DNA from 3 places in the Bacillus sp. JZ39 genome. Region 1 is predicted to be linked to each of the others. Evidence: riboswitches for the same ligand, from Rfam matches in the RefSeq annotation. Region 1 holds a riboswitch; each other region holds the start of a gene.

Region 1 (3,132 bases):
GTCAAGACCTGGTAAGGTTCTTCGCGTTGCTTCGAATTAAACCACATGCTCCACCGCTTGTGCGGGCCCCCGTCAATTCCTTTGAGTTTCAGTCTTGCGACCGTACTCCCCAGGCGGAGTGCTTAATGCGTTAGCTGCAGCACTAAGGGGCGGAAACCCCCTAACACTTAGCACTCATCGTTTACGGCGTGGACTACCAGGGTATCTAATCCTGTTCGCTCCCCACGCTTTCGCTCCTCAGCGTCAGTTACAGACCAGAGAGTCGCCTTCGCCACTGGTGTTCCTCCACATCTCTACGCATTTCACCGCTACACGTGGAATTCCACTCTCCTCTTCTGCACTCAAGTTCCCCAGTTTCCAATGACCCTCCCCGGTTGAGCCGGGGGCTTTCACATCAGACTTAAGAAACCGCCTGCGAGCCCTTTACGCCCAATAATTCCGGACAACGCTTGCCACCTACGTATTACCGCGGCTGCTGGCACGTAGTTAGCCGTGGCTTTCTGGTTAGGTACCGTCAAGGTACCGCCCTATTCGAACGGTACTTGTTCTTCCCTAACAACAGAGCTTTACGATCCGAAAACCTTCATCACTCACGCGGCGTTGCTCCGTCAGACTTTCGTCCATTGCGGAAGATTCCCTACTGCTGCCTCCCGTAGGAGTCTGGGCCGTGTCTCAGTCCCAGTGTGGCCGATCACCCTCTCAGGTCGGCTACGCATCGTCGCCTTGGTGAGCCGTTACCTCACCAACTAGCTAATGCGCCGCGGGTCCATCTGTAAGTGGTAGCCGAAGCCACCTTTTATGTTTGAACCATGCGGTTCAAACAACCATCCGGTATTAGCCCCGGTTTCCCGGAGTTATCCCAGTCTTACAGGCAGGTTACCCACGTGTTACTCACCCGTCCGCCGCTAACATCAGGGAGCAAGCTCCCATCTGTCCGCTCGACTTGCATGTATTAGGCACGCCGCCAGCGTTCGTCCTGAGCCAGGATCAAACTCTCCGATAAATGGATCACAGGTTAAGTTCACCGCATCCTGCGGCGACACCTGTGTGACCTGCGTCGTGCAGGCCCTAGTTTGACTGACTACGCACATCGCTGTGCGATTTATAAAAATGAATTAACAGGTACGTTTTGTCTTGTTTAGTTTTCAAAGATCATTTCGTCACTTCTCAATGAAGCAGCTTTACTAATATAACATTCAGCTTCTTTTTTGTCAACAACTTTTTTCAAGTTGTTTTGAAGCATCTAGTTTGTGTCCGCTGTGCATCAGCGACGTTTAATAATATAACACCTCTATTTATTTATTGCAATAGTTTTTTTAAAAAATCTATAAAACAAATAAACTATAATCCTCGCCATGATTTCTAAAGCGTGTGTATCATATAACTTTCTTAAAAGAACATATACATCAGTCATGTGATCTTGTTGTTTTTTTCATTTTCTTGTATAGTAGAAACGAACTAAATACTGATGACCACAAGGGGAGCATTAAAGCTGAGAGTGAGCGGTTTCGTTCTGACCCTTTGAACCTGTTAGTTAACGCTGGCGTAGGGATGTGGCAAAGTCAAATGAATTGCAGATCGTAAAGCAGTGCGTGGAACTTTTCTCATCCTTCCGCGTGCTGCTTTTTTGTTGTCCTTTTGGTTGTCTGTCAATGGAAGGAGATAGATATGAATCAATCTAAGCAACTGGTTCGCCTTATTGAAATTGCCATTATGACAGCAGCAGCCGTTATTTTAGACATTGTCTCAGGAATGTTTCTTAGCATGCCTCAAGGAGGCTCGGTCTCCATCATGATGATTCCGATCTTTTTAATTTCGTTTCGCTGGGGTGTCAAAGCAGGTCTTACTACAGGTTTGTTGACAGGTCTAGTACAAATAGCAATCGGAAACTTGTTTGCTCAACATCCTGTACAGCTATTGTTAGATTACATTGTCGCTTTCGCAGCAATCGGCATAAGCGGCTGTTTCGCTTCTTCTGTCCGTAAAGCCGCTGTATCAAAAACAAAAGGGAAATTGATTGTTTCAGTGGTCAGCGCAGTTTTTATCGGCAGTTTGCTGCGCTATGCCGCGCATGTCATTTCAGGAGCTGTGTTTTTCGGCAGCTTTGCTCCAAAAGGAACACCGGTATGGATTTATTCTTTAACTTATAATGCGACTTACATGGTTCCTTCATTCATTATTTGTGCAATTGTCCTATGTTTATTATTTATGACAGCACCCCGTCTGCTTAAAAGTGACAAAGCGTAAAAGTAACAATCCCCCAGCGAATTCCGCTGGGGGATTTTTCGTTATCTGTTAAGAAGTGTTTTTAAAGCTGAAAGATCCGGCCAGCCAAGACCTACTTCTTTCAGCCTTACTCCGGCAATTTCAAAGTTGTCCTCCGCTACTCTTTCAGGTGAATAGGCCTGATAAAATATAATCGAGGGATTCTGCTCAATAACCCAAACAAACATACTTGAAAAACCATGTTGAAGCAAAAACTCTGCTCCTTTTGCTAAGAGCGCCCTGCCTGCACCTTGCCGCTGGCGCTCTTCCAGAAGATAAATAGCGTATAACTCGCCGTCATAGCCTTCTTGTTCAGAGCGAATAGGTCCAAATGAAGCAAAGCCGAATACTGAACCCTTTTCGTCCTGAGCAACAAATACTCCCTTTAACGAGCGACTTTTCCATTTGTCTTCAAATTCCTTATAGTTCAGTCTGTTTAAATAATCAATCGGGATAATTTCGTGGTATGTTGTCCTCCAGCTGTCTACATGCACTTTTGCAATGTCCTTTATATCCTCTAACTTCGCTTCACGTACAGTTACCATACGGTTCTGCCCTTTCCTTACTCTGATTTTTGGATCGTTTTGGCTTCTTTGATTTCATTTGTTAATTCATTAATGCTTTGTTTTACGTTTCCTTTTCCTGAAAAGTTCTCAAGCATTTCTTTTACATCAATTCCCGAGGATGCTTTTAAACTTTCTTGCAGACTTGACATTAAGTTCGTCGCATAGCTGGTTACTTTGTTTGCTCCGCTTGATTCACCGCTTCCTCCTGTATCGACAACGGTGATTTTATCAATATTTGAAAGAGGTGCGGCTGCTTGTTTCGCGTATTCCGGAAGCATTTTGACAATCATATCGAAAATCG
Region 2 (3,132 bases), 1.8 Mb from region 1:
CTCTATGCTCGGATTTATCTTTTTAATGTTTTTAAGCGGGCTTGAAATTGATTTTTCGTCGTTTGAGAAAGGAAAGAAAAAGCAGTTCCTGCCGAATGGCAAGGAAGCGCCGAATACGTTTGCTGCGGCATCTGTTATTTTCGTCGGTATTTTTATTTTATCATTGCTCTTGTCCTATGGGTTCGTCTTGGCCGGATTTATCCAAAATGCATTTTTGATGACCCTGATTATTTCAACGATTTCATTAGGCGTTGTCGTTCCAACATTAAAAGAAGAACGGATCATGAATTCGAATATCGGGCAGATTATTTTACTTGTTGCTGTCATTGCTGATTTGGCCACGATGATTCTTCTTGCTGTTTTTTCTTCTTTATACGGAGAGGACAGCGGAAACATGTGGCTCCTGATGATTCTGTTTGCGGCCGGAGTGGTGCTTTACTTTTTCGGCCGGGTCTTCAAACATCGCTCTTTTGTTCAATCCATGTCAAAAGGGACGATCCAGATCGGGACGCGTGCCATTTTTACGTTAATTATTGTACTCGTTGCCCTGTCTGAATCACTTGGGGCGGAAAATATTCTCGGCGCTTTCTTAGCGGGGGTTCTTGTTTCCCTGCTTTCGCCAAACAAAGAACTTGTTCAGCAGCTGGACTCATTCGGTTATGGGTTCTTAATACCGATTTTCTTCGTGATGGTCGGTGTGAAGCTTGATATTTGGACTCTTTTCCAGGATAAAACAATTTTAATCATGATTCCGCTCCTGCTGCTGGCGCTGTTAGTCAGCAAAATCATTCCTGTCATGTACTTAAAGAAGTGGTATGATAACCGAACCATTTTCGCGTCTGGTTTCCTGCTGACATCAACGCTTTCGCTCGTGATTGCCGCTGCAACAATCGGCCAGCAGCTTCACGTGATCAGTGCAAATATGTCAGGAGCGCTAATTTTAGTAGCTGTCATTGCAAGTATTTTTACGCCGATCTGTTTTAAAAAATTATACAAACGGGAAGAGCAGCCGGAGGAGAAAAAGATGATTACGTTCATTGGCGCCAATCAAATGACTTTGCCTGTTACACTTGAATTGCCAGAGGAAGAGTATGACGTGCGTGTTGTACACGTCTACCAAGAGAATGCGGAGGAAAAGCTGTCAGAATCAGTGTTTGCTGTTGAAACAATTTCTGACTATGAACACGAGACGCTTGAATCACTCGGCATTTTTGAAACGGATATTCTCGTTGTGGCGACCGGGAAAGAAGATATGAATGCAGACATTGCATTACTTGCAAAAGAAAAAGGCACAGAAAGAGTCATTGCAAGCGTAGGATCACCGGAGCATGAAGCAGCTTTGAAGGAGCAGGGAATCAGCATCTTTTCTATTCTGCTGTCGACAAAAACGCTGCTTCGCGCACTGATAGAAGCGCCTGGCGTCATGAAGCTGCTCACGAACCAAGAGTCTTCGCTGTATCAAATTAATATGGAGAACAGTAAATATGATGGTGTCATTTTACGGGAATTCCCTTTAACAGGCGACGTCATCTTTGTCAGGATTTTCAGAGGTGTGGACAGCATTGTTCCTCATGGGGATACTAGGCTGAAATTGGGAGATCGCTTAATTGTCACCGGATCTCGGGGGTACGTAACGGATCTTAAGAAAACATTGGAAGGATAAATCTTGACCAAATAAGGATTCGTGTTAATATAGAGGTGCAGAACAATTCAATATGTATTCGTTTAACCACTAGGGGTGTCCTTCATAAGGGCTGAGATAAAAGTGTGACTTTTAGACCCTCATAACTTGAACAGGTTCAGACCTGCGTAGGGAAGTGGAGCGGTATTTGTGTTATTTTACTATGCCAATTCCAAACCACTTTTCCTTGCGGGAAAGTGGTTTTTTTATTTTCAGAGGGGGAATGATTTGTGAAGTTTTCAGAAGAATGCCGCAGTGCAGCCGCAGAATGGTGGGAGGGGAGCTTTGTCCATCCGTTCGTTCAAGGAATCGGTGACGGAACGCTTCCGATTGACCGTTTTAAATACTACGTACTTCAGGATTCCTATTATTTAACGCATTTTGCAAAGGTGCAGTCATTTGGCGCCGCTTATGCGAAGGACCTTTATACAACGGGGCGGATGGCAAGCCATGCCCAAGGTACATATGAGGCGGAAATGGCGCTTCATCGGGAGTTTGCCGAGCTGTTGGAAATCAGCGAGGAAGAGCGTAAGGCGTTTAAGCCGTCTCCTACTGCGTACTCTTATACATCCCATATGTACCGTTCGGTTTTGAGCGGGAATTTCGCTGAAATCTTAGCGGCCCTGCTGCCATGCTATTGGCTCTATTACGAGGTTGGTGAGAAATTGCTGCATTGTGATCCGGGGCATCCAATTTATCAGAAGTGGATTGGCACATATGGCGGTGATTGGTTTAGACAACAGGTCGAGGAGCAAATCAACCGCTTTAATGAGCTGGCGGAAAACAGCACGGAGGAAGTGCGTGCCAAGATGAAAGAGAATTTTGTCATCTCCAGCTACTATGAATATCAATTTTGGGGAATGGCCTATCGAAAAGAAGGCTGGTCTGACAGCGCCATAAAAGAGGTGGAGGAATGTGGAGCTTCACGCCATAACGGATGACAGCAAGCCGGTAGAAGAGCTAGCGAGAATCATCATTACGATTCAGAATGAAGTTGATTTTATTCATATTCGGGAACGCTCAAAATCGGCGGCGGATATTTTGAAACTGCTCGAGCTTATTTTTGAAGGCGGTATAGATAAACGAAAACTGGTGATGAACGGGCGCGTGGATATTGCGCTTTTCTCTACTATTCACCGCGTGCAGCTGCCAAGCGGCAGCTTTTCACCAAAGCAGGTCAGAGCCAGATTTCCACACCTTCATATCGGGAGGTCGGTGCATTCACTGGAGGAAGCGGTTCAAGCAGAAAAGGAAGACGCGGACTACGTGCTGTTCGGCCATGTGTTTGAAACGGATTGCAAAAAGGGTCTTGAAGGCAGAGGAGTATCTTTGCTGTCAGATATCAAACAGCGGATTTCCATCCCGGTTATAGCCATCGGGGGGTTGACGCCGGACAGGTTAAGAGACGTAAAACAAGCAGGGGCAGACGGCATTGCTGTTATGTCAGGAAT
Region 3 (3,132 bases), 1.4 Mb from region 1:
ATAACGACGGCGGAGACCCGATCTATGTGATGGACCAAATCAGTGATGAGCGTAATACAGATTCACAATGGATTGAAGAGCTGGCTTTAAAAGAGGGCATGAGAAGGCTGAACGATAGGGAAAAAATGATTTTGAGAAAGCGATTCTTCCAAGGGAAAACCCAAATGGAAGTCGCCGAGGAAATCGGAATTTCTCAAGCGCAGGTGTCCAGACTTGAAAAAGCGGCTATCAAACAAATGAATAAAAATATTCATCAATAATGAAAAGCCTTTAAAACGATGTTGTTTTAAAGGCTTTTCTATTGATTATGGATGGTTTACGTTTTGGAAAAAGTAAGGTATCCTAGTTCGTACAAAGTTTTATGAAAATTAAAACAATTATAAAAGGCAATAAAGAGGAGGACCACGATGATTTTGCAGCTTGACAATGTCTCACTAAAACGGAATGGGAAATGGATACTGAGAGATATTCATTGGAAGGTGGAAGAAAAGGAAAATTGGGTGCTTTACGGCCTAAATGGCGCCGGGAAGACAGCGCTGTTAAATATGCTTTGCTCATATTATTTTCCAACATCAGGCGAGATGCAGGTGCTCGGCCATGAATTTGGCAAAACAGAGCTTGGGGAAAAGCTCAGACGTAAAATTGGCCTCGTCTCAGCAGCTCTTCAGCAAAAATTGTATCCGGCAGATTCAGCCTTTGAAATTGCTTTGAGCGGAGCTTACGCTTCGATTGGGTTATATGAAACGCCAAGTAAGGAAACCAGGGAAAAAGCGATAGGTTTGTTAGAGGACTTGGGAGCAATTGAATATGCCGATCGCCGCTATGAAACCCTTTCTCAAGGGGAAAAACAAAGAGCATTGATTGCTAGAGCACTAATGGCCGATCCGGAGTTGCTGATACTGGATGAACCAGTCACAGGACTGGATTTTATTGCCCGGGAAAAGCTGTTAGATACGATTACATACATTGCAAACAAAGAAAATGCACCATCTATCCTTTATGTGACTCATCATGCTGAAGAAATTTTGCCTGTCTTTGATAAAGCCCTTTTATTAAAACAGGGAGAGGTCTTTGGATCCGGAGAAATAAAGGAAATGCTTACTGATCAAATACTCTCCGCTTTTTTTGATACGCCAATCCATGTATTATGGAATCAGGATCGGCCGTTTTTAACAAGAGCTGAGCCGATAACGAATGCCTGACAAACATATATAGATTCATCCTAGGGGTGCTTTGCGAAGCTGAGAGAGACTTTGTCTCAACCCTTTTGACCTGATCTGGATCATGCCAGCGGAGGGAAGCGGTGAAAAGCGGAGTACATCGGACTCCGTTTGTTTTTATTAAGCCGTTTCATCACATTTGAAACGGCTTTTTTGATTTTAAAGAATAGGAGCGGATTTACATTGGATCAACAAATAGACTCTTTGCTCAAAAAAGTGGAAGAACATAAGGAGGAGCTTATTCAGCTTGCGAAAACGCTGATTTCTTATCAAACACCTGCTCCGCCTGCAAGAAATACAGAGGGCATTCAGTCATGGATTGCGGGATATTTAAATGAATTGGGATTCTCGATCGACAAATGGGATGTGTACCCTGGAGATCCCAATGTTGTAGGGAAGCTAAAAGGAACAGATTCAGCAGATTATTATAGCCTGATTATCAATGGCCATGTAGATGTGGCAGAGGTAAAAGAGGATGAAAAATGGGAGCATGATCCATTTCATCCAATTGAAAAAAACGGTCTCTTAATCGGTCGAGGCGCTTCCGATATGAAGGGCGGAATGGCGTGTGTGTTGTTTGCTGTCAAATTGATTCGTGAAGCAGGCATTGAACTTCCAGGTGATCTGATTCTGCAATCGGTTATTGGGGAGGAAGTTGGAGAAGCCGGCACACTTGAATGCTGCAAGAGGGGCTACCACGCTGATTTTGCAATTGTCGCGGATACGAGCGATATGCATATTCAAGGCCAAGGGGGTGTCATTACAGGCTGGATCGAAATCAAAAGCAGTCAAACATTTCATGATGGAACGAGACGGAATATGATTCACGCAGGCGGAGGAACATTCGGAGCAAGCGCAATTGAAAAAATGGCAAAAATCATTGCGGGGCTCGGTGAACTTGAGCGCCACTGGTCCATTATGAAAAGTTATCCTGGTTTTAAACCCGGCACAAATACGATTAATCCGGCAGTTATAGAAGGCGGCAGACATGCGGCTTTTATAGCGGACGAATGCCGGTTGTGGATCACAGTCCATTTTTATCCGAATGAAACCCATGACCAAGTGGCAGCGGAAATAGAAGATTACGTCAATCGGCTGAGTGACAGTGATATTTGGCTTAGGGAAAACCGCCCTGTATTCAAGTGGGGAGGCTCATCTATGATAGAAGACAGAGGAGAAATTTTTCCGGCATTGGAAGTTGACCCTGGCCACCCAGGCGTCTTAGCGCTAACTGCCTCTCATCAGAAAGTGAAACGGGAGTGTCCAATTATTGACGTTTCTCAATCAGTTACAGATGGCGGATGGCTGTATGATGCCGGTATTCCATGCGTAATATACGGTCCTGGAGATCTGCACAATGCACACTCTGTGAACGAGAAGGTATCGATTGAGCAGCTAGTAGAGTATACAAAAATTATACTCGATTTTATCATCAGCTGGTGCAGCCGGAAAAAAGAACAATGACATGAAAATTTCTTCTTGCTGACAAGGTTCAGCCTGCCCGTTCATATACTTGAACAAAAGGACGGAAAAAGGACGTGATGGAATGATCAGCATTTCAGAATTTCAGGTAAAGGATGTCGTCAATGTCTCAAACGGAAAAAAGCTGGGGAGTATTGGTGATATTGATATCAATGTGACCACTGGAAAAATTCAGGCGATCATACTCGGAGGAAATGGGAAAGTTCTCGGATTTTTTGGAAAAGAAGAGGAATTGGTCATTCCATGGCGAAATATAGTAAAAATCGGGGAAGATGTAATCTTAGTCCGATTAAGTGAACCACATGCATAAACCTGCTTGTCTGCCGAAGATTGGAAAATGCCGGAAGTCTCGATTCTTCCGGCACATTTCATTTAGAAATATGCAAATCGGCGCTCAACGAATGCAGTAAGATGTGGTAAAATAAGTGGG

What was found. Region 1 has a riboswitch for thiamine pyrophosphate ahead of thiT (energy-coupled thiamine transporter ThiT). Riboswitches for the same ligand answer to the same signal wherever they lie in the genome.
Region 2: it holds a riboswitch for thiamine pyrophosphate, as region 1 does, so the genes downstream of both, tenA (thiaminase II) here and thiT (energy-coupled thiamine transporter ThiT) in region 1, are expected to answer to the same signal.
Region 3: it holds a riboswitch for thiamine pyrophosphate, as region 1 does, so the genes downstream of both, ylmB (N-formyl-4-amino-5-aminomethyl-2-methylpyrimidine deformylase) here and thiT (energy-coupled thiamine transporter ThiT) in region 1, are expected to answer to the same signal.

What each region holds. Positions count from the first base shown of each region.
Region 1 covers NZ_CP096389.1:2,962,807-2,965,938, forward strand. The annotation lists rRNA gene M1D65_RS15265 (16S ribosomal RNA) at 1-1,003, opposite strand, end outside; TPP riboswitch at 1,468-1,569, shown strand; gene thiT (energy-coupled thiamine transporter ThiT) at 1,669-2,247, shown strand; gene M1D65_RS15275 (GNAT family N-acetyltransferase) at 2,289-2,810, opposite strand; gene floT (flotillin lipid rafts scaffold protein FloT) at 2,828-3,132, opposite strand, start outside.
Region 2 covers NZ_CP096389.1:1,210,983-1,214,114, forward strand. The annotation lists gene M1D65_RS06280 (monovalent cation:proton antiporter family protein) at 1-1,663, shown strand, start outside; TPP riboswitch at 1,725-1,833, shown strand; gene tenA (thiaminase II) at 1,912-2,622, shown strand; gene tenI (thiazole tautomerase TenI) at 2,597-3,132, shown strand, end outside.
Region 3 covers NZ_CP096389.1:1,574,502-1,577,633, forward strand. The annotation lists gene sigG (RNA polymerase sporulation sigma factor SigG) at 1-260, shown strand, start outside; gene M1D65_RS08245 (ABC transporter ATP-binding protein) at 408-1,202, shown strand; TPP riboswitch at 1,215-1,316, shown strand; gene ylmB (N-formyl-4-amino-5-aminomethyl-2-methylpyrimidine deformylase) at 1,404-2,684, shown strand; gene M1D65_RS08255 (YlmC/YmxH family sporulation protein) at 2,767-3,012, shown strand.